DNA from 3 places in the Streptomyces sp. f51 genome. Region 2 is predicted to be linked to each of the others. Evidence: riboswitches for the same ligand, from Rfam matches in the RefSeq annotation. Region 2 holds a riboswitch; each other region holds the start of a gene.
The links. A riboswitch is a leader RNA that binds a small molecule or an ion and turns the genes downstream of it on or off. The one in region 2 is predicted to bind S-adenosylmethionine.

Region 1 (7,672 bases), 3.2 Mb from region 2:
GCGCCGTGCAGCTCGACCCCGTCGAAGCCGATGCGCTCGGCGTCGGCGGCGGCCTTGGCGAACGCCTCGATGACGTCGTCGAGGTCCTGCTGGGTCATGGACTTGCCGGTGACCTGGGCGCCGTCCTTGTAGAGGCCGGAGGGGCCGACGGGCGGGGCGTCCGCGATGGGCGGCTCGCCCGCCTTGCGGACCATGCCTATGTGCCACAGCTGCGGGACGATCGTGCCGCCCGCCGTGTGCACGGCGTCGGCGACCTTCGCCCAGCTGGCGAGCTGGTCCTCTCCGTGGAAGCGCGGCACGTCGTCGCTCTGGCCGGCCGAGTCGTGGCCGACGTACGTGCCCTCGGTCACGATGAGACCGACACCCGCGGCGGCGCGGCGGGAGTAGTAGCCGACCACGTTCTCCCCCGGGACACCGCCCGGCGAGAACATCCGGGTCATCGGGGCCATGGCGATCCGGTTCGGGACGGTCAGGCCGTTGATGGAGACGGGACGGGACAGGATCTCGGCGGCGCGGGACGCGGCGTCAGCGGTCACGTGGGGGCTCCTCGAAGAGGTGGTCGGTATGACGTCGAGCGGTCTGCGAGGCAGGAGATTCCGTACGGTATGTGCACGTGCATCGACTGCTCGTCAGCGTCAACCGACGTACCGGGCGCGGCATTCCGCGGTGCCCGCGCGGGCCGCTGTGATCCGGGCCACGCCCAGCCCCCGGCGTACTCGCGTCCGCCGCCGGAGCCGGGCCGGGGAACGCCCGAGGGCGGCACCCTCCCCTGGGGGAAGGTGCCGCCCTCGGAACGTCAGGACGGTGATCGACCGGGGTCGATCAGAAGTCCATGTCACCGCCCGGCATGCCGCCCGGAGCGGCCGCGGAGGCCTTCTCCGGCTTGTCGGCGATGACGGCCTCGGTGGTCAGGAACAGCGCGGCGATGGAGGCGGCGTTCTGAAGAGCGGAACGGGTCACCTTCGCCGGGTCGATGATGCCTTCGGCGATCATGTCGACGTACTCGCCGGTCGCGGCGTTCAGGCCGTGGCCGACGGGAAGGTTGCGCACCTTCTCGACGATGACGCCACCCTCCAGGCCACCGTTGACGGCGATCTGCTTGAGCGGGGCCTCAAGGGCCAGACGCACGGCGTTGGCGCCGGTCGCCTCGTCGCCCGTGAGCTCCAGCTTCTCGAAGACCGAGGAGGCCTGGAGCAGGGCCACGCCACCACCGGCGACGATGCCCTCCTCGACGGCCGCCTTCGCGTTGCGAACGGCGTCCTCGATGCGGTGCTTGCGCTCCTTGAGCTCGACCTCGGTGGCGGCACCGGCCTTGATGACGGCCACGCCGCCGGCCAGCTTCGCCAGACGCTCCTGGAGCTTCTCGCGGTCGTAGTCCGAGTCCGAGTTCTCGATCTCGGCACGGATCTGGTTCACACGGCCGGCGACCTGGTCGGCGGAGCCGGAGCCGTCGACGATCGTGGTCTCGTCCTTGGTGATGACGACCTTGCGGGCGCGGCCCAGCAGGTCCAGACCCGCGTTCTCCAGCTTGAGGCCGACCTCCTCGGAGATGACCTCGCCGCCCGTGAGGATGGCGATGTCGCCGAGCATGGCCTTGCGGCGGTCACCGAAGCCCGGGGCCTTGACGGCGACGGACTTGAAGGTGCCACGGATCTTGTTGACGACCAGGGTCGACAGGGCCTCGCCCTCGACGTCCTCGGCGATGATCAGCAGCGGCTTGCCCGACTGCATGACCTTCTCCAGGAGCGGGAGCAGGTCCTTGACGGAACCGATCTTGGAGTTGGCGATCAGGATGTACGGGTCGTCGAGCGACGCCTCCATACGCTCCATGTCGGTGGCGAAGTACGCCGAGATGTAGCCCTTGTCGAAGCGCATACCCTCGGTGAGCTCCAGCTCCAGACCGAAGGTCTGGGACTCCTCGACGGTGATGACGCCTTCCTTGCCGACCTTGTCCATCGCCTCGGCGATGAGCTCGCCGATCTGGGTGTCGGCGGCGGAGATGGAGGCCGTGGAAGCGATCTGCTCCTTGGTCTCGACATCCTTCGCCTGCTCGAGCAGGGCACCGGAGACGGCCTCGACGGCCTTCTCGATACCGCGCTTGAGCGCCATCGGGTTGGCGCCGGCGGCGACGTTGCGCAGGCCCTCGCGGACGAGCGCCTGGGCGAGGACGGTCGCCGTGGTCGTACCGTCACCGGCGACGTCGTCCGTCTTCTTGGCGACTTCCTTGACCAGCTCGGCGCCGATCTTCTCGTACGGGTCCTCGAGCTCGATCTCCTTGGCGATGGAAACACCATCGTTGGTGATCGTGGGCGCGCCCCACTTCTTCTCGAGGACGACGTTACGGCCCTTGGGGCCGAGGGTGACCTTGACGGCGTCGGCGAGCTGGTTCATCCCGCGCTCGAGACCGCGCCGTGCCTCCTCGTCGAACGCGATGATCTTGGCCATGTGAAGTGGTCCTCCCGGACGGGGTGGATTGCTCCGGATCGCGCCCGCGCCCGCGACGGACGGCCCTCGAACCCTGTGGTTCCTTGCCCCACAGGCCCGTGAGCCTCGCCGGCCCGATCCAAGTTCTGTCACTCTCACTGGGAGAGTGCTAACGCCAATGATTAGCACTCGACCCCGCCGAGTGCAAGGTGCGCTCGCGAAGCGAGCCCCCTGGAAGCCTCCGGGGAACGCACGAGGGGCCCGCATCCCTGGTGGGATGCGGGCCCCTCGTGCGTGAGTTGAGTCGCTGGTCGTTCGCGCCCGGATCAGACGGCGAGTTTGACCATGTCCGCCTGCGGACCCTTCTGGCCCTGCGAGATCTCGAACTCCACTCGCTGACCCTCTTCAAGGGTGCGGTAGCCGTCCATCTGAATCGCGCTGTAGTGCACGAAGACGTCCGCACCACCGTCGACCGCGATGAAGCCGTACCCCTTCTCCGCGTTGAACCACTTGACGGTGCCCTGAGCCATGCCTAACTCCCCTATTACTGGCCCTTGCACAGATCCGCACTTCGCGGATCCGGGTCAGACCTCACCCCCCAAACGGTTGGGGGTGTGCGCCGGAACGCGTCGACCGCGGCTGAATGTATCTGTCCAACTGCCCTCTGCAACAGGTCAGTCGGACGAGAATTCTGGGCATGGCCGATCAATGATTTGCGGAGATTACGCGAGGATCCGGGGCAAGTCGGGCCCCACAAATGCCATAAAATGCCCAAAAAGGCGAGCCACTTTGGCTACTTCTTGTCGGCGCTCGAACAGCAACTCATATGCGTCCGGCATGAAACCAACATCGAAAGCGAACGGGCTTCCCCAACTCTAGCGCGTTCAACCCTACAGAATTGCCCCCTCCGCTTGTCTCGCGGAGGGGGCAATTCTGTGAACGCGATGTGTTCGGCATTACCGAGGGTAACGATCAGCCTCCGGCGACGGCCGGAATGATGGAGACGCCGGACCCCGCCGGGGTCGCGGTTTCCAGGCCCTGCTCGAAGCGAACGTCGTCGTCGTTGACGTACACGTTGACGAAACGGCGCAGCTTGCCCTGGTCGTCCAGGACGCGCGCGGCGATGCCCGTGTGGTTCTTCTCCAGGTCGCCGATGACCTCGGCGAGGGTCGCGCCCTCGGCCGACACCTCGGCGGCGCCACCGGTGTAGGTGCGCAGGATGGTGGGGATGCGGACGTTGACGCTCATGATGCGAGGCCAGCCTCTCGGAAGGAGTCCAGGTTCGGGCGGATGGTCGCGGTCAGCCCGGTGTCGGAGGCCACCGCGTCCAGGGTCTTGAGGCCGTCGCCGGTGTTCAGCACGACGGTGGTCAGCGTCGGGTCGAGGAGACCGTTCTCGATGAGCTTGCGGGTGACACCGACGGTCACCCCGCCGGCGGTCTCCGCGAAGATGCCCTCGGTGCGCGCGAGCAGCTTGATCGCGTCCACGATCTGCCCGTCGTTCACGTCCTCCACCGCGCCGCCGGTGCGCCGCGCGATGTCCAGGACGTACGGTCCGTCCGCCGGGTTGCCGATGGCGAGCGACTTGGCGATGGTGTCCGGCTTCTGCGGCCGTACGACGTCGTGGCCGGCCTTGTAGGCGACGGAGACCGGGGAGCAGCCCTCGGCCTGGGCGCCGAAGATCTTGTACGGCCTGTCCTCGACCAGCCCGAGCCTGATCAGCTCCTGGAGTCCCTTGTCGATCTTCGTGAGCTGGGAGCCGGAGGCGATCGGCACGACCAGCTGGTCGGGGAGCCTCCAGCCGAGCTGCTCGCAGATCTCGTACGCCAGGGTCTTGGAGCCCTCGGCGTAGTACGGCCGCAGGTTGACGTTGACGAAGCCCCAGCCCTCGCCGGCCGGGTCGCCGATCAGCTCGGAGCAGAAACGGTTCACGTCGTCGTAGTTGCCCTCGATGCCGACGAGCTCGCCGCCGTAGACCGCGGCCATGACGACCTTGCCCTGCTCCAGGTCGTGCGGGATGAACACGCAGGAACGGAAGCCGGCGCGGGCCGCCGCGGCGCCCACCGCTCCGGCGAGGTTGCCGGTGGAGGAGCAGGAGAGGGTGGTGAAGCCGAAGGCGCGGGCCGCTTCGAGGGCCTGGGCGACCACGCGGTCCTTGAAGGAGTGCGTCGGGTTGCCCGAGTCGTCCTTGACGAAGAGCTTTCCGGCGTCGACACCCAGCTCACGGGCCAGGTTGTCGGCCTGGACGAGCTTGGTCCAGCCCGGGTTGATGTTCGGCTTGTCCGCCACGTCCGCGGGGACGGGCAGCAGCGGCGCGTAGCGCCAGATGTTCGCGGGTCCCGCTTCGATCCGCTTGCGGAGTTCCTCGGTGTCGTACGCCGAGAAGTCGTAGGCGATCTCGAGCGGGCCGAAACACTCCTCGCAGGCGAAGACCGGGCCGAGCGGGACGCGGTGTCCGCACTCGCGGCAGGAAAGCGCCGCGGCCGGGCCGAGATCCACCGAGTCGGCGGAGTTCGTGGTGCTTGCAACTGTCTGCGCAGCCATGGAGGCGAGGCCCTTTCTCCTCATCTTCCTCACGGCGCACTTCGCCGTGAGACGGATTTGGCACCTTCCCGAGCCGGGAGCCTCGCGACGCGATCGACATCGATCGGTACGAGACCGGCTGGAGGGTTGCCGGGGCTTCATCGGGCCGTATCCCTCTGCCCCTCTGGATGAGCGGTATTTGATTGTTGAACTGTTGAACGCGATACGCGCCGACGATCCAGGACATGCGATGGTCATGCGCGTTGTTCAAGACTGTAACCGAAGGCCAGGACAGTTGAGATAGTCGTCCGAACCGCGAGACGAGCCAATCGATCTGCCGCTGGCCGCAGCGGGCACGCCGATGAGAGCGTGTGATCAGACAGTGAGGAGCCGCAGACGGTGCTGAGAGAAGTCGAGAGCTGGCTGAGCACACGCTCCTGGTCCGTGACCGACCGCCCGCTCCACAAGCTCATGGCAGCCAAACGCATCACCGGCTCGACCGTCAGTGTCGTGCTGCCCGCGCTCAACGAGGAGGAGACGGTCGGCGAGATCGTCTCGATCATCCGCCACGACCTGATGCAGCAGGTGCCCCTCGTCGACGAGATCGTCGTCGTCGACTCCGGCTCGACGGACCGCACCTCCGCGGTCGCCGCCGCCGCGGGCGCGCGGGTCGTGCACCGCGACGACATCCTCCCGCGGATACCGGCCGTGCCCGGCAAGGGCGAGGTGCTGTGGCGCTCGCTCCTCGTGACGAGCGGGGACATCGTCTGTTTCGTCGACGCGGACCTCAGGGAGTTCTCGTCCGACTTCGTCTCGGGGATCGTGGGCCCACTGCTCACCGAGCCGGGCGTCGACCTCGTCAAGGCCATGTACGACCGCCCGATGGCCGGCGGCGGCGGACAGGGCGGCCGGGTCACCGAGCTGATGGCCCGCCCCCTGCTGAACATGCACTGGCCGCAGCTCGCGGGCTTCGTCCAGCCCCTCGGCGGCGAGTACGCGGCCCGCCGCTCGCTGCTCGAACAGCTCCCCTTCCCCGTCGGCTACGGCGTCGAGCTGGGCATGCTCGTCGACGCCCTGCACCTCGTGGGCCTCGACGCCCTCGCCCAGGTCGACGTCGGGGTGCGCAAGCACCGCCACCAGGACGGCCAGGCGCTCGGCCGCATGGCCGCCGCGATCTACCGCACCGCGCAGCTCCGGCTCGCCCGCGGCCATCTGATCCGCCCCTCCCTCACCCAGTTCGAACGCGACCGGGACGGTTTCCGGCCGCGCACCTACTCCGTGGACACCGAGGAAAGGCCGCCGATGACCGAAATCTCCGAGTACCAGACGCGCAGAGCCGCGTAGTCCGGCGCCCGCGGCCGCGCATCGCATACGGCCGAAGGGCGCGTTTGAGCGTTTCGAGACGGGGCTAGGTTTCGAGGCATGGCTTCAATGCATGGTGCCCACAGGATCCTGGTCGCCTCCAACCGCGGCCCGGTCACCTACGAGGTACGGGAGGACGGCTCGCTGCACGCCCGGCGCGGCGGCGGCGGACTCGTCTCGGGCCTCTCGGCGATCGGGCCGGACGCGGGCGCCCTGTGGGTCTGCTCGGCCCTCGGCGACGGCGACCGGGAGGCGGTCGGGCGCGGGGTGGGCGAGGACGGCGTACGGATGCTCGCCATCGACGCGGACACGCACGCCGACGCGTACAACGGCATCGCCAACTCCGTGCTGTGGTTCGTCCACCACATGCTGTACCAGACCCCGCTGGAGCCGGTCTTCGACGCGGAGTTCCGGCGCCAGTGGGAGTCGTACCGCGCCTACAACCGGGCCTTCGCCGAGGCGCTGGCCGAGGACGCGGCCGAGGGCGCGGCCGTGCTGGTCCAGGACTACCACCTGTGCCTGGTGCCCGGGATGCTCCGCGAGCTGCGCCCCGACCTGCGCATCGGCCACTTCTCCCACACCCCCTGGGCACCCGAGGACTACTTCCGGATGCTCCCGGACGACATCCGCGCGGAGCTGATGGCGGGCATGCTCGGCGCCGACCGGGTGGCCTTCCTGACCTGGCGGTGGGCCACGGCGTTCATGCGCTGCGCGGAGCAGACCGAACCCGGCCGCTATGCCGCGCGGCCCTCGGGCGGTACCCCCGCGATCGAGCACCTGGACGGCGCCCGGCCGCCCGTGCGCGAGACCCGGGTCGGCGTGCACGGCCTCGGGGCGGACGCCGAGTTCCTGCGCGAGCGCTCGCACCGGGCGGACGTCGGGGAACGGATGGCCGCGCTGCGCGAGGAGATCGGCGCGGACCGCAGGACGATCGTGCGGGTCGACCGGACCGAGCTGTCGAAGAACATCGTCCGGGGGCTGCTGGCGTTCCGGCAGCTGCTCGACGACCACCCCGAGTGGCGCGAGCGGGTCGTCCACGTGGCCTTCGCCTATCCCTCGCGGCAGGACCTCGCGGTCTACCGGGACTACACGGCCGAGGTGCAGCGGCTCGCCGACGAGATCAACTCCGGGTACGGGACGCCCGGCTGGACCCCGGTGGTGCTGCATGTGAAGGACGACTTCGCGCGCTCGCTCGCCGCGTACCGGCTGGCCGACGTCGCCCTGGTCAACCCGATCAGGGACGGCATGAACCTCGTGGCCAAGGAGGTTCCGGTCGTCTCCGACGAGGGCTGCGCGCTGGTCCTGTCACGGGAGGCCGGGGCGTACGAGGAACTGGGCGAGGACGCGATCACCGTGAACCCGTA
Region 2 (7,672 bases):
AACGCGTTCCGGCGCTGGAGTTCGGGCACCAGGCCACGGGTGATCGCGGGCAGGTCGTGCCCGGCCACGGCGGGCCGCAGCCGGAAGCCGGACAGCCCTGCCTCGCCCAGCTCCTGGAGCAGGTCGGCGAGTTCGGCGGGCGTTCCGGTGAAGATCCGGGCGTCGCTCGTGTACGGCCGGCCCGCGAGGACGTCCAGTCGCTCGCGTCGGGCCCGGGCGGCTCCGGGGTCGTCGTCCAGGAAGACGACGAGGTCGCCGAAGACGTGTACGGTCTCGTCCCCTCGACCGGCCGCCCGCTGCTCCGCGCGGATCTCCTCGACGACGGAACGGGCCTGGCCGGCGTCGTGCGGGGTGACGTAGCCGACGTCGGCGGCCCGGGCCAGCAGCCGGTACGGGACGGTGGCGTGGGCCAGGGCGCTGACGATCGGCTGCCCCTGCGGCGGCCGGGGCGTGATCGAGGGGCCCTTGACGCGGAAGTTCCTGCCCTCGAAGTCGATGTAGTGGACCCTGTCGCGGTCGATGAACCGGCCGGTGGCCTCGTCGCGGATCTCCGCGTCGTCCTCCCAGCTGTCCCAGAGTCTGCGGACGACCTCGACGTAGTCGGCGGCCTCGTCGAAGAGTTCGGTCACCAGTTCCTGGGCGGCGGGCGTGTCGTAGTCCTCGATCCGCAGGGGCGGGAAGGTGCGCCGTCCGAAGTGCGCGGCCTCGTTCTGGCGTGCGCTGACCTGCACGCGCAGGCCGGCGCGGCCGGAGCTCACGTAGTCGAGGGTGGCGATCGCCTTGGACAGGTGGAACGGCTCGGTGTGGGTGGTCACGACCGTGGGCACCACGCCGATGTGGCGGGTCACCGGCGCGACGCGCGACGCGATGAGGACGGCGTCGAGGCGGCCGCGGACCTGGTCGGTGCGGCCGTCGGGTCCGGTGAACGAGGAGGACTGGAGGCCGAGTCCGTCCTCGATGGTCACGAAGTCGAGCAGACCGCGCTCGGCCTCGGTGACGAGGCCGGTCCAGTAGGCGGCGGTCAGCAGGTCGTGGGGGCGGGCCACAGGCTCGCGCCAGGCGGCCGGATGCCAGCCGGCGCCGTCCAGGGCGACGGCGAGGTGCAGCGGAGAGGGTGACGAGGACACGGAAGTGCCTTCCTGATCGACCGTACGGGGAAGCCCGCCCCGGTGTGCGGGGCGCGGCTGCGTGGGAACAGGTCAGGGGCGACAGAGGGCGCTGGCGAACCGCAGCAGATCGATGTGCGGCCGGCCGTACAGGTGCGGAAGGCGGGGCGGGAACGGGCTCGGCGCACGGTGGGACACGTACCGCATGTGTCTCGCCTCCGCCCTCTCGGCCCCGTGTTCCCGGGGTCCCGCTCGGCCCGGCACCGGTCGGCGTCCGACGGGGCGCCACACAGTCCTGAACCATCGCAACCGCACGGCTACGCCTTTTCTTCCGGCTGCGCGGCGGCAACTCGTGTCTCCCGCGCGGCCTGTGGTCCGCCGGGGGTGCGGACGAGCACGAACCGCGTGCGGCGGCGCAGGGTGAACCCGATGGATTCGTAGAGCCGGATCGCGTTCGTGTTGTCCGCGGCGGCGTGGAGGAAGGGGGTGTCTCCCCGTTCCGTGATGCCGGCCGCGACCGCGCGGACCAGGCGGGTGGCCAGTCCCCTGCCCCGGTGGCCGGGGAGGGTGCAGACCGCGCTGATCTCGGTCCAGCCCGGCGGGCGCAGCCGTTCGCCGGCCAGCGCGATCAGCCGGCCGTCCTCCCGGATGCCGAGGTAGGTGCCGAGTTCGACGGTTCGGGGCAGGAAGGGGCCCGGCCGGGTGAGGGCGATCAGGTCGAGGATCTCGGGCACGTCGTCGGGGCCGAGTCGTACGGCTTCGGGCGCGGGCTCGGAGCGCAGCGCGGTGGCGGTCAACTGGACGCCGTCACCGCTCTGTTCGATGGTCCAGCCGGCGGGCACCGTCTGGACCGCGGTGACCGGGGTGAGGGTGCCGGGGCCGACGAGTTCGGCCAGGTCGGCCCAGGAGCGGGGGTCCGCCGGGTCGTCGAGGGCGGCGAACGGGGACACGTCCGTGGGGTAGCGGGCGGCCCCGCCGACGCGCTCGGCGAGGTGGGCGTGCGGGCCGGTCAGCGCGGCCCAGGCCGCGTTGTCGAGGATGTGCGGTGTGGTCGGGGCCGGGGAAGGGGCGGAGTGGACACTGGTGGACATGGCGGTGCGGGTTCTCCGTATCTGGAACGCGGCCGGACGCGCCCCGGGACCCCGCCGCGGCGCGGCGGAGTCCCCGAGCGGGCGGTGTGGTTCAGGAATTGTCGAGCGGGAGGCCGGGCGGGTTGACCTCGGAGGTCTTCACCGCCTCGTTCGAGAGGTTCCAGGCGGCGAGCCACTTGGCGTACTGGCCGTTCTCGATCAGGTAGTTGATCGCGTCGGCGACGGGCTTGGCGAGCCCGCTGTCCTTCTTCGCGGTGGCCGCGATCAGCCCCTGGATCGTCTCGCCCGCCCCGGAGAACTGCCCGGCGTTGCGGGTCGGGTTGGGGGACTTGGCGTTCTGGGTGACGTGGTAGGCGACGGCGGGGTTGGGGCCGAAGGAGGCGTCGATCTTGCCGCTGTTCAGGGCGAGGGCCGTGGCGTTGTTGTCCTGGTAGTACTTGACGGTGAGCTTCTTGCCCTCCTTGGCGAGCTTCGCCTTCCACTCCAGGAGGATCTTCTCCTGGTTCGTGCCGGCGCCCACCGCGACGGTCCTGCCCGCGAGGTTCCGGTAGTCGCCGGCGAAGTTCCACGTGCTCTTCTTCGGGACCTCGAAGGCGAGGTTGTCCTGCCGGTAGGAGGCGAACTCGTACTTTCTCTTGCGCTCCTCGGTGTCGGTGACATTGGAGAAGGCCACGTCGACCTTGCCGCTGTCGATGCCGACGAAGAGGTTCTCCCAGGTCGAGTTCTTCACCTCCGGCTTCAGCCCGAGGACCGCGGCGACGAGTTTGCCGAGGTCGGGTTCGCTGCCGGTGAGCGTCTTCTGGTCCGAGCCGACGAAGTTCAACGGCGGTGATCCGGCGGGCAGCGCGCCGATGCCCACCACCAACGTGCCCTTCTTCGCCACCGACTTGGGCAGTTCGGCACTGATGGACTTGACCTCGGACACCTTGAGTGCGGTCTCCTTGGCGGCGCCGTTGGACAGGGCGCCCACCGTCACCGTTCCGGTCGCGTCGGTCCGCGTCCGGGTGGCGGCGTCGCTGTCCGCGCCGCAGGCGGCGAGAGAGGCGGCGAGGGAGGCGACGGCGGCGGTCGCGGCGACGCCGCGGAGGGTCCTGCTGTTCAGGCCGAGGGTGCGCATGGCTTTCCTTTTCGGGTGTGCGGTGAGGAGTGTGGGGGAGCGGCCCGGGCGGGCCGCGGAATCGGGGGGCTGCCCCGCTGTGGGTGGAGGAAGGCAGCACGAGGGAGCGCCCGTCGAGCGGTGTCGCGCGGGGCGTCCTGGCGGGAGCGGTCAGAGCACCTTGCTCAGGAACTCTCTGGTGCGCGCTTCCCGCGGATGGTCGAGCACCTGCTCGGGCGGTCCCTGTTCGACGATCCGCCCGCCGTCCATGAACACCACCCGGTCGGCGATCTCACGGGCGAAGCCGATCTCATGGGTGACGATCACGAGCGTGGTGCCGCTGTGGGCCAGGTCCTTGATGACGGCGAGGACCTCGCCGACCAGTTCGGGGTCCAGGGCGGACGTCGGTTCGTCGAAGAGGATGACCCCGGGCCGCAGGGCCAGGGCGCGGGCGATGGCCACACGCTGCTGCTGACCGCCCGACAACTGCCGTGGGTAGGCGTTGGCCTTGTCGGCGAGACCCACCCGTGCGAGCAGCTCGCGGGCCAGCTCCCGCGCTCCGGGCCTGGACAGCCTGCCGGTCGCCACCGGGGCGGCGGCCACGTTGTCCAGCACGGTCAGATGAGGGAAGAGGTTGAAGTTCTGGAAGACGAACCCGATGCGGCTGCGCTGGGCCAGGATGACCCGCTCGCTCAGCTCCTTGAGCCGGTCGCCGTGCCGGCGTACACCGATGAGTTCGCCGTTCAGGCTCACATGGCCGACCTCGGGCTTCTCCAAGTGGTTGATCACGCGCAGGAGGGTGGACTTCCCCGAGCCCGACGGCCCCAGGATCACCGTGACCTCGCCGGGCCGTACGGTCAACTCCACGCCGTTCAGTACCTGTTGGATGCCGTACCACTTGTGGACGTCGTGCACCTCGACCGCCGCGGGCCGCGTCTCGCTCGTCACGCCGGTCATATCGCCGTCTCCCTGCGGACCCGGGCCCGCGCTTCGCGCAGACCGCTTCGTACCTTCTGCAACGGGGTCGGCGGCAGGGTGCGCAGCGCGCCCCGCGAGTAGTACCGCTCGACGTAGAACTGGATGACGGACACGACGCTCGTGAGGATCAGGTACCAGGCGGTGGCGACGAGGAGCAGCGGCACGATGTCGCCGGGGTAGGTGCTGCCCATGCTCTGCACGGATCCGAACAGGTCCAGCAGGGACACGTAGAAGACGAGCGAGGTGCCCTTGATCAGACCGATGAGCTGGTTGACGTAGTTGGGGGTGATGGAGCGCAGCGCCTGCGGGAAGACGATCCTCGCGAACTGGTACCGCTTCGGCAGGCCGAGGGCGGAGGCGGCTTCGTGCTGCCCCTGGTCCACGGAGAGAAGACCGCCGCGTACCACTTCGGAGGCGTACGCCGCTTCGTTCAGACTCAGTCCGACGACGGCGACGGCCATGTCGGTGGCCAGGCGGGACTCGTCGAAGGTGAAGAAGGCGGGACCGAACGGAACGCCTACGCTCAGCGTCTGGTACAGCGCGCTGAAGTTGTAGAGGAAGAGCAGGACCACGATGAGGGGTACCGAACGGAAGAGCCAGGTGTAGACCCAGCTCACCGCGCGGAGCACCGGACTCCGGGAGAGCCTGGCCAGGGCCAGGAGAATGCCGCCGAGCAGGCCCAGCAGGGCGCTGTAGAGGGTGACTTCGAGGGTGATCAGCAGACCGTCGAGAATGGTCGGGCGCAGGAACCAGTACTGGAAGCGGTCCCACTGGTAGAAGGGGTTGGTCACCAGGCCGTGGACGATCTGGGCGACCAGCACGAGCACCACGGCGGTGACGATCCAGCGGCCGGGGCGCCGGAGCGGAAGGACCCGCTGAGCCGCCAGAGGTGCGGGGGCGGCGGGGTCGTCGGTGCGGGGGATCGCCTCGGTCGGCGTCGCCGGCCCGAAGGACACGGCGCTGCCTGGGAGTTGACTCATGGAGAGCTCCAGCGGATTCGGACACCCCGGATCCGCGCAGGCGGCGACGCCGTGCCGAGAAAGGAGACGCTCGGTACGAGGCGGTGCGCGGCCGCACGCGAAACGGGTGCTGGACAGGTGAGGGGACGCGCCGCGACAGCGGCGGTCGTCAGAGACTCGGAGGAACCGTCAGCCCTGGCTGATGGGGCGACACATGCCCGTACACAGGGCGCTGTTGACGCGCAGCAGGTCCACGGAGCGGTCGGCGCAGAGCACATCGCGACCGGTGCGCCGCCATGCGGCCGTCCCGTCAGCTGTGTGCATCGCCGTCACCATTTCTTCTCCGGCCGAAAAGGCATCCCGTTGTGGGCCGCACGTTAGGCCCGTCCCGAAAAGAATGTCAATGCGGGTGACCACCAGGTGAGACCGTGTTGTCGGCCTTCTTGACGGCACAACAGGGCGCCCCGAGACTGACATGGACGGTCACGATTGTCAGCGCCCTCGGTGCGGTTCCGTCCGCTCCGGAGGTCATCGGCCCCGGCCCGCTGACAGGCAACCCTTCCACCGCGACGGGGTGCCCCGGGTGACGACCGGGTTCCGCCGGTGCGGCGGGACAAGCGTGGTCTCGCGTCTCGCGAGCCCTGAGGTGGGGACCGGTGGGAATGCCAAGGAACGGCTTGACGAGGCGCCTGCACATCGATCTGTTGCGTGTCTCCAGCGCCTACTGATCCGCGACCGGTCCGTCCGATCCGGACCGGTGCGACAGGCGCAGTCAATCCGCATCCCGGCCGCCGGTGCCCACAAAGCGGCGGTGGCTTCCTTCTTCCCCCAGGGAGAGTCATGCCCGAGACAGCTTCGCGCACGTCCAGTTCCGCCAACGCCCGTCCCTGTGAGCAGACTTCGCTGCCCTCGGTCCTTCGGCTCACGCCGGCGGCCGCGCCCTCCGTCCTCCCCCGCCGTGTCGACAGCCGCATCGGCGTGGGCCTGGCCGGCGGCTTCTACCCGGCTCCGCACCGCTACGAGCTGTATCTGTCGCGGAGTTGTCCGCACTCGCTGCGCATCGCCATCACGCTCGGGCTGCTCGGGCTGTCGGACTCGGTCGCCACCACGCTCCTCGTGGACCCCGTGCGCACCCCCGACGCCTTCGCTTCGCTGCGCCGAGCCTACGAGGCCACCGAGCATCACTTCGACGGGCCGCTGACCGCGCCCGCGCTGTGCGACCGCTGGAGCGGACGCATCGTCAGCAACCACACGCCCGACATCCTCCGCGACCTGGCGGGGCTGCTCTCCGGCCACACCACGACCTGCCCCTCCACGCTCTGCCCTCCGTCCCTCACCGCCGACATCGAAGCCCTCCGCGATCTGCTGGAGCGCGATGTCACCCCGTCCGCCCGGCCCTCGGAGCTCGCGGCGGCCCTCGACCTGCTCGACTGCCAACTCGCCGGGCACCCCTACGTCCTGGGCGACGGGCTCACGGCGGCGGACGTCGACGTCTGGGTGGCGCTCACCGGTCTTGGCTGCCCGGAGGTCCTCGGCGCGCGTCCCCGGCTCGTGGACTACGTACGCCGTCTCGGCGACCACCCCGCCTTCAGGCCCGGCACCGAGGCGGTGCCCCTGGCGGCGGAGGCCTGACGCCCGCCGCGGAACGAGATCCGTCGGATTCGTTGGACGTGACCCCGTCAACACGTGGTCCGTAGTAGACATGCGACGAGTCCCGCTCGGTCCCGCGCGGGTGGAGAACGGATGCGCATGAAGCAAACGAGCCGATCCGCAGGGCGGCGCGGACGCCGGCCGAGGCCGCGGAGCGCCGCCCTGGTCGCGCTGGTCACGGCGGGGGCCCTGGTCTGTCTGGTCGTGGCGTTCCGTCCCGGCGCCCACTCCGCCGACACGGCCGGGCATCCCGCCGCCTCGACGGCCGGCGGTTCCCGGCAGACCCCGGATCCGGGCCGGGCGACCGCGTCCGGATCGACGTCCCCCACGGCCGGGCGGTCGCCCGATCCCACGCTCTCCCCGTCCGTGACGGCCCGCCCTTCCGCCACGTCGGCGCGGCCGTCGGCCTCGGACGCACCGCGGGCCGCGGCGACGGCCGCTTCCCTGGCGGGACGGATCCGCCCGGGGGTCGGCTACCGAGGAGTGGCGACCACGTACGACGCCGGGAAAGGGGACGGCTCCTGCTCCTACGGTCCGGGCGACGACGTCCTGACCGCAGCGATGAACCACACCGACTACGAGACGTCCAAGGCGTGCGGGGCGTACGTGCTGGTCCGCGCGGCCGGCGGCGCCACCGTCACGGTCCTGATCACCAATGAATGCCCGACGGGCTGCGCTCCCGGGCAGCTCGACCTCAGCGCGCAGGCGTTCGCCCGGCTCGCGAACCTCTCGGCCGGCCGCATCCCGATCACCTGGAAGCTGCTGAGCCCCGGCACCGCCGGTACGGTCGCG
Region 3 (7,672 bases), 8.0 Mb from region 2:
AGCGTGGGAAGGGAGGGCATCCCGTTCCTCAGGGACACCGGGGATCGGATCCCGCCGACGGGACTGCCGGACCGGGTCGGGGACGGGCAGCGAGGCGACGAGTCCCCGGGTGTACTCATCCTGCGGACTGCCCAGTACCTCGGCCGTCGAACCCGAAGCGGCGACCCGGCCGCGGTGCAGGACCACGACACGGTCGGCGACCTGCTCGACGACCGCGAGATCATGGCTGATGAACAGCGCCGCGAAGCCCAATTCCCGCTGGAGTTCGGCGAACAGGGCGAGCACCTTCGCCTGGACGGACACGTCGAGGGCGGAGGTGGGCTCGTCCGCGATGACGAGGCGGGGGCGCAGGGCGAGTGCACGGGCCAGGGCGGCACGCTGGCGCTGGCCGCCGCTGAGCTCGTGGGGGTAGCGGTCCGCGTAGGCGCGCGGCAGGTGCACCGACTCCAGCAGCGCCTCCGCCTCGGCACGGATCGCCGCGGCCGTCAGTTCGCGCCGGTGGACGGCCAGGGGTTCGGCGACGCTGTCGGCGACGGTCAGCAGCGGGTTGAAGCTGGCAGCGGGGTCCTGGAACACATAGCCGATATGGCCGGGCCGGCCGCGTGTGCGGCGTCGGGTCGTCACGGGCTCGCCGAACGTCTCGAGCTCGCCGCCGGTCACGGCCGTCAGACCGGCGACCGCCCGGCCGATGGTGGTCTTGCCGCTGCCGCTCTCCCCCACCAGCCCGAGCACGTCACCGGGTCCGATCTCGAAACTCACTCCGTCGACCGCCCTGAAGCCCTTCCTCCCGAGCCGTCCCGGGTGCTCCACAACGAGTTCGGCGGCCCGCACGACCGGCGGCCCGGTCCTCGCGGCGGGGGCCGGTGCGCGGCCGCCGTGCCGGCCGAAGACCGGTACGGCGGCCAGCAGTTCCCGGGTGTACGCGTGACCGGGCGTCGCGAACAGCGCGCGGACCGGCGCCTGTTCGACCACCTCGCCCGCACGCATCACCACCACGCGGTCCGCCATGTCGGCGACCACGCCCATGTTGTGGGTGATGAGGAGCACCGCAGTACCGAAGTCGGCACGGCAGCGGTGCAGGAGTTCCAGGATTTCCGCCTGGACGGTGACGTCCAGTGCGGTCGTGGGCTCGTCGGCCACGATGAGCCGGGTGCCGAGGGCGAGGGCCATGGCGATAACGGCCCGTTGCTTCTGGCCGCCGGACAGTTGGTGCGGGTAGTGGTCCACGCGGGTGGCGGGGTCGGGGATGCCGACCTTGTCGAGCCAGTCGACGGCCAGGGCGCGGCGTTCGGCCCTGTTGCCGCCGTGTCCGTGGGCCCGCAGGCCCTCGGTGAGCTGCCAGCCGATGGTGAAGACCGGGTTCAGGGCCGTGGACGGCTCCTGGAACACCATCGCGGCGTGGGTGCCGCGCAGTTGGCGCAGACGGGCCGGGGACGCGGTGAGTACGTCCTCGGACGGTTCGGCGGTGCCGTCGCCGAGCAGCACCCGGCCGCGGGTCGTCGCGGTGGCGGGCAGCAGGCCGAGGACCGATCTGGCGGTCACGGTCTTGCCGCTGCCGCTCTCGCCGACCAGGGCCAGTGTCTCTCCCGGAGCGAGGGCCAGGTTCACTCCCTTCACGGCGGGAGCCGGGCCGGTGTCGGTGGCGAAGGTGACCCGCAGGTCCTCGATGCGCAGCAGGTCAGTCATCGTCCGTGCCCTTGTCCGTCGTCGTGGGTGCCGCCGCCGCGGCCCGCCGCCGGAGCCGGGGGTCGGCCAGATCGGTGAGGCTCTCGCCGAGGAGGGTGGTGCCGAGCACGGTGAGCACGATGGCCAGGCCGGGCGGGATCGCGGTCCACCACAGCCCCGAGGTGACGTCGGCGACCGAGCGGTTGAGGTCGTATCCCCATTCGGCCGCCGAGTTGGGCTCGATGCCGAAGCCGAGGAAGCCGAGTCCGGCGAGGGTGAGGATGGCCTCGGAGGCGTTGATCGTGAAGATCAGCGGGAGGGTGCGGACCGCGTTGCGCAGCACGTGCCGGAACATGATCCGCCGGGTTCCGGTGCCGATCACGCGGGCCGCGTCCACGAAGGGCTCCGCCTTCACCCGGATCACCTCGGCCCGTACGACACGGAAGTACTGCGGGACGAAGGCCACGGCCACCGAGCAGGCCGCCGCGCCGAGACCGCCGGCGAGACTCGACCGGCCTCCGCTGATCACGATCGACATGACGATGGCGAGCAGCAGCGGCGGGAACGCGTAGAGCGCGTCGGCCAGCCCGACCAGCGACCGGTCCAGTCTGCCGCCGAGGTATCCGGAGACCAGGCCCAGGACCGTGCCGGGCACCACCGACAGCAGCAGCGCCGCGAGGATGATCTCCAGCGCGGTCCTGGCTCCCCACACCGTGCGGGACAGGACGTCGTACCCGGCGATGGTGGTGCCCAGCGGATGGGCTCCGCTCGGGTGCTGCTGTGATCCGAACAGACCCGACTCGTTCTGGAGTTGGGCGTAGCCGTGCGGGGCGAGCAGCGGGCCGAGGAGCGCCGCGAGGAGGAAGAGCGCCGTGAGGACCGCGCCGGTGAGCAGCATGGCGCGCTGCACTGCGCCGCCGGTCCGCAGCCGCATGCGCAGGCGCTGCGGCAGGGGTGTCCGGCGGCGGAGGAGAAGCTGTGCCACGGCTCAGTACCTCACTCGGGGATCGATGAGGGCCGCGAGGATGTCGACGAGGAAGTTCGTCACCGCCACGACGACGGCGAACAGGGCCACGATGCCCTGCACGGCCGGGAAGTCACGCACCGTCAGGTAGTGGGCGAGTTCGTAGCCGAGTCCCTTCCACTCGAAGGTGGTCTCGGTGAGCACCGCTCCGCCGAGCAGTCCGGCGACCTGGAGTCCGAGGACGGTGACGACGGGGATCAGGGCGGGCCGGGCCGCGTGCCGGGTGATCAGACGGAGGGGCGACACGCCCCGGGACCTGGCGGCCTCCACGTAGTCGGCGGAAAGGGTGCCGATCAGGTTGGTGCGGACCAGTCGCAGGATGATGCCGGCGACGAGCAGACCCAGCGCCACGGCGGGCAGGACCGCGTGCTTGAGGACATCGACGACGGCCGCCCCGTCGCCGCTCCTCAGGGCGTCGATGAGGTAGAGCCCTGTCGTGCTGGACTGGTCCTGGAGGAAGAGCTGGACGTCGGTGCTGGCCCGGCCGGACGCGGGGAGCCAGCCGAGCCGGATCGCGAAGACCAGTTTCAGCAGCAGTCCCACGAAGAACACGGGGGTGGCGTAGGTGAGGACGGCGAACAGCCGCAGCGCCGCGTCGGGCGCGCGATCCCGGTGCGCGGCCGCCACCAGGCCGAGGGGGACGCCGACGACGAGGGCCACGACGAGTGCGTTGATGGCGAGTTCGGCGGTGGCGGCGCCGTAGGTGCCCAGGACGTGGGTCACCGGCTGGTTGTCGGTGACGGTGTGACCGAAGTCGCCAGTGGTCAGGGACCTGAGGTAGTCGAGGTACTGGGTGAGCAGCGGCCGGTCGTAGGCCGCCTGGTGCAGTTTGGCCTGGAGCTGGTCCGGGGTGAGCCGGTCGCCGAAGGCGGCGCTGATCGGGTCTCCGGTGGCGCGCATCAGGAAGAAGACCAGGCTGACGAGGACGAGCACGGTGGGGATGATGAGGAGGAAGCGGACCACCAGATAGCGGGTGAGTCCGTACCCCGCGGCGCCGCCTGCCGGGGCGGCGGCGGGGACGTCCTGGGTCAGGGTGCTCACTTCTTCGCGAGCCCGGCCCAGCGGAACTGGTACGCGCTGCTCAGCTCGTCGGGCACACCGCTGACGTCGGTGCGGGTCACGATCGCGGTGGAGCCCTGGAGCAGCGGCAGCAGGGGCACCGAGGCGGCGGCCTTGTCCTGTGCCTGCTTGAGCAGTTCGGCGCGCCTGGCGGTGTCGGTCTCCGTCTCCTCCTTCTTGATCAGCTCACGGACGGCGGGGTCGGAGTAGTCGTTGGCGACCCAGCTGTTGGCCGAGTAGAAGGGCGAGAGGTAGTTGTCGGCGTCCAGGTAGTCGGCATACCAGCCCAGTTGGTAGAGCGGGTACAGGTGCTTGACGCGGTCCTTGCCGTACTGGGTCCACTCGGTGGACTGGAGGTTCACCTTGAACAGTCCGGTGGCCTCGAGCTGGGACTTGACCAGCGCGTACTCGTCGGCCGAGGAGGAACCGTAGTGGTCGCTGTTGTACTGGAGGCTGAGGGTGACCGGGGTGGCCACCTTCGCCGCCTTCAGGCGCGCGGCGGCGGCCGCCTGGTCGGGGCCGCCCTTCTTGTCACCGTAGAGCGACTTGAAGGAGGCGGTGGCGCCGGTGAGTCCGTCGGGCACGGAGCTGTACAGCGGCTGGTAGCTGTTCTTGTAGACCTGCTGCGCGAGTTGGGCCCGGTCCACGGAGTCGGCGACGGCCTTGCGTACGGCCAGCGCCTTGGCCTTGTCGGGCTTCTTGGTCTTGGTGCCGTACGGCTGGGTCCGGAAGTCGAAGACGATGTAGCGGATGCCGTTGCCCGAGCCGGTGTGGACCTTGATGTCCTTCTTCTTGGAGAGGTCGTCGAGGTCGGCGGTGGTGAGCGTGCGGTAGACGGCGTCGACGGTGCCCTGCTGGACGTCGAGCTTGAGGTTGCTCGCGTCGGTGTAGTACTTCAACTGGATGTTCTTGGTCTTTGCGGCGCCCAGACCGCCGCCGTAGGCGCTGTTGGCGGTGAAGGAGACCAACGAGTTCTTGTCGTAACTGCGCACGCCGTACGGGCCGTTCCACGGTTTGCCCGCGACGATCGACTTGTCGTCGAGGATCTTGTCCGCGGGGAAGACCTGTTCGTCGACGATGTAGCCGGCGGCGGTGGACAGCACCTGCGGGAACAGCGTGTCGTTGGCCGACTTGAGGGTGAAGACGATGGTGGTCGGCGCCGGGGCGGCGACGGAGTCGAGGTCGTACAGGAGGGACGAGGGACCGTTCTCGTCGGCGATCTTAAGGGTGCGGTCGAAGCTGAACTTCACGTCGGACGACGTCAGTTCGTGGCCGTTGGCGAACTTCAGGCCCTTCTTCAGCGTGACCGTGTACTCCTTGGGGCCGGTCAGCTCGATCCCGGTGGCCAGGTCCGGGGAGACCTCCGTGGCGCCGTTCCTCACGCTGAGCAGGGTCGCGTAGACCTCGCTCTCGATGGTGCCGGAACCCGCGTCCCAGGAGCCCGCGGGGTCCAGGGCGGTGACCTGGTCCGTGGTGCCGACGGTGATCCCCGCTTCCGCGGAGCCGGTGGAGCCCTTGCTGCTCGTGCAGCCGGTCAGGGCCACCAGGAACGCCGTGCCGAGCGATATCGCGCCGAGGGTCCGGACGGGTCTGGTGGTGTCGTGCTGTGCCATGGCTGGTCTCTGCTTCCGCATGGTGGGGTGCACGAAGGGGCTTCGGCAGGCAGGGCATGCCGAGCGCGCTGTCGTGTGAAGGAGGTGGAGTGTGGGTGCCGGTCAGCCGTGACAGAGACAGCTGCAGACCAGCAGCAGATCGACGTGGCGCCGGGAGCACAGCACAAGGGCCGTTGGCACGCTGTCCTCCCGGGAATGTCGTCGGCCCTCGGACCGATGGGAACGCACTTGCAGAACAGGAAAGATCCGCCGAGCCTTCACCTGGGGCACCCCACTGCGTCGAGGGTTGCCGTCCGGCCAGCCAGGGCTTGATCACCGGAACTCGTAGCTCGCGCTCACCGTAGATTCCCGGTTCCCCCGGCGTCAAGGGCGCGCGGCAAGCGATATGATTGCAATCTGATGGGCCGTCACATTGCAATCATATTGCGCGGGACCGGACCTTCAGAAGAGAAGCGTAAACTGCGGCCGGAAAAGCGTGAGAACCAACTGACCACCCATGGTGAGCGGTTGCTAGGGTTCAGCCATGCAGATAGGCGTCAACGTCCCCAATTTCGGACCCGGCACCGACCCGGAAACCCTTTCCCGTTGGGCCAGGACGGTGGAAGGCCTCGGTTTCGACCTCTTGATGGTCTCCGACCACGTGGCCATCACATCGGATGTCGCGAAACAGTATCCCGCCCCGTTCTACGATCCTTTTACGACGCTCTCCTGGCTGGCCGGTTTAACGACCCGGGTAAAGCTGGGCACCACGGTTCTCATCGCGCCCTACCGGCATCCCCTGCTCGTCGCGCGAATGGCCGCCAACCTGGACCAGCTTTCCGGCGGCCGGCTGATCCTCGGGGTCGGTGTCGGCTGGGCCAGGGAGGAATTCGACGCGCTCGGCGTTCCCTTCGAGCGGCGTGGCGCGCTCACCGACGAACTGCTGGAGACCCTGCGCACCGCGTGGGCGGACGAGGCGGACTACCGGAGCGGGCAGATCCCCATCTGGATCGGCGGCAACAGCGACGCGGGACTGCGCCGGGCGGCCCGCCTCGGCCTGCCGTGGCACCCGCTCCGGTTCACCATGCCGTGGTTCCGTGACGCGGTGGACCGCCTGAAGGGCATCGCCGCCGAACTCGGGCAGCCCGCGCCCGATCTGGCGCCGCGCATCGTTCTCCGGCTCACGCCGAAGCCGGTCGACCATCCGGACCGCCGGGCCGGCGAGGGCACCATCGAGCAGGTCCTCGACGACATCGAGCAGTTGCGCCTCGCCGGTGCCGGCACGGTGGTCCTCGACCCCTACAACGGCGACCCGGACGAGACCCTCAGGCCCGAGGTGGCGTGGCAGGCGCTGGCCACCGTGGCCGCCCACCTGGCATAGCCCACACCCCACGCCCACGCCCACGCCCACAGAGACGGAGCCACGGTGGCCCCCAACACCCACGACACTCACCACGGCGACAGCCCCGACGCCGGTGACACCGGCCGGTCCTCCGCCGTCAGCGCGGCCGACCTGGTCCATCTCCGCCGCTGCCTGGACCTCGCGGCCGAGGCCGTCGACGCCGGTGACTGGCCGTTCGGCTCGCTGCTGACCGACGCGGACGGCAAGGTCCTGGCCGAGGACCGCAACCGCGAGTCCAGCACCGGGGACCCGACCCGGCACCCCGAGTTCGAACTCGCCCGCTGGGCCGCGACCAACCTGAGCCCCGAGGAACGGGCCACGGCGACCGTGTACACCTCGGGAGAGCACTGCCCGATGTGCGCGGCCGCGCACGGCTGGGTCGGGCTGGGCCGCATCGTGTACGCGAGCTCGTCCCAGCAGGCCCGGGACTGGAAGGCCGAGTGGGGCGTGCCCATCACCTCGCCCCTGAGCCCGTTGTCCATCCGGGACGTCGTCCCCGGCCTGGAGACCGCCGGCCCGGTCCCGGAACTGGCCCAGCAGGTCAAGGAGTTGAACCTGCGCTTCCGGGCCCGCATCGACGCGGCCGGCTGACGGCACGAAAGAGCGCATCGGGGCCCGGCGGCGTGACGCGCCGCCGGGCCCCGTTCCCGTGTGGACGATCAGGCGCGGATCAGACCATGAACTGGTCGTACCTGGCCATGTGTTCCTGCAATTCCTCCAGGCTCGGGTTTCGCCCGTTGGCCGTGAGACGCCCCAGACCGCGGAAATAGTCCTCGCGATCGTAGATCGGATAGAACATGATCAGCAGAGTGGCGTCCTCCTTGCCCCGGTTCGTGAAACCGTGCGGCTCCCCCTTGGGAACGTAGGCGAACGCGCCCGGTTCGCCCACCACCTTCCGGTCGCCGATCGTGAACTCGATCTCACCACGCA

Region 1: another riboswitch for S-adenosylmethionine. It lies ahead of thrC (threonine synthase); the one in region 2 lies ahead of WJM95_RS00215 (cell envelope biogenesis protein OmpA).
Region 3: another riboswitch for S-adenosylmethionine. It lies ahead of WJM95_RS34880 (ABC transporter substrate-binding protein); the one in region 2 lies ahead of WJM95_RS00215 (cell envelope biogenesis protein OmpA).

What each region holds. Positions count from the first base shown of each region.
Region 1 is NZ_CP149798.1:3,293,468-3,301,139, forward strand. It holds gene WJM95_RS14365 (NADH:flavin oxidoreductase) at 1-536, opposite strand, end outside; gene groL (chaperonin GroEL) at 823-2,445, opposite strand; gene WJM95_RS14375 (cold-shock protein) at 2,751-2,954, opposite strand; gene WJM95_RS14380 (MoaD/ThiS family protein) at 3,397-3,672, opposite strand; gene thrC (threonine synthase) at 3,669-4,967, opposite strand; SAM riboswitch class I at 4,985-5,141, opposite strand; gene WJM95_RS14390 (glucosyl-3-phosphoglycerate synthase) at 5,346-6,290, shown strand; gene WJM95_RS14395 (trehalose-6-phosphate synthase) at 6,369-7,672, shown strand, end outside.
Region 2 is NZ_CP149798.1:44,344-52,015, forward strand. It holds gene WJM95_RS00185 (LLM class flavin-dependent oxidoreductase) at 1-1,127, opposite strand, end outside; gene WJM95_RS00190 (GNAT family N-acetyltransferase) at 1,424-2,197, opposite strand; gene WJM95_RS00195 (ABC transporter substrate-binding protein) at 2,289-3,314, opposite strand; gene WJM95_RS00200 (amino acid ABC transporter ATP-binding protein) at 3,465-4,250, opposite strand; gene WJM95_RS00205 (amino acid ABC transporter permease) at 4,247-5,251, opposite strand; gene WJM95_RS00210 (hypothetical protein) at 5,420-5,554, opposite strand; SAM riboswitch class IV at 5,712-5,856, shown strand; gene WJM95_RS00215 (cell envelope biogenesis protein OmpA) at 6,071-6,862, shown strand; gene WJM95_RS00220 (expansin EXLX1 family cellulose-binding protein) at 6,980-7,672, shown strand, end outside.
Region 3 is NZ_CP149798.1:7,997,264-8,004,935, reverse strand. It holds gene WJM95_RS34895 (ABC transporter ATP-binding protein) at 1-1,686, opposite strand, end outside; gene WJM95_RS34890 (ABC transporter permease) at 1,679-2,650, opposite strand; gene WJM95_RS34885 (ABC transporter permease) at 2,654-3,730, opposite strand; gene WJM95_RS34880 (ABC transporter substrate-binding protein) at 3,727-5,361, opposite strand; SAM riboswitch class IV at 5,581-5,691, opposite strand; gene WJM95_RS34875 (LLM class flavin-dependent oxidoreductase) at 5,885-6,721, shown strand; gene WJM95_RS34870 (nucleoside deaminase) at 6,854-7,333, shown strand; gene WJM95_RS34865 (cupin domain-containing protein) at 7,413-7,672, opposite strand, start outside.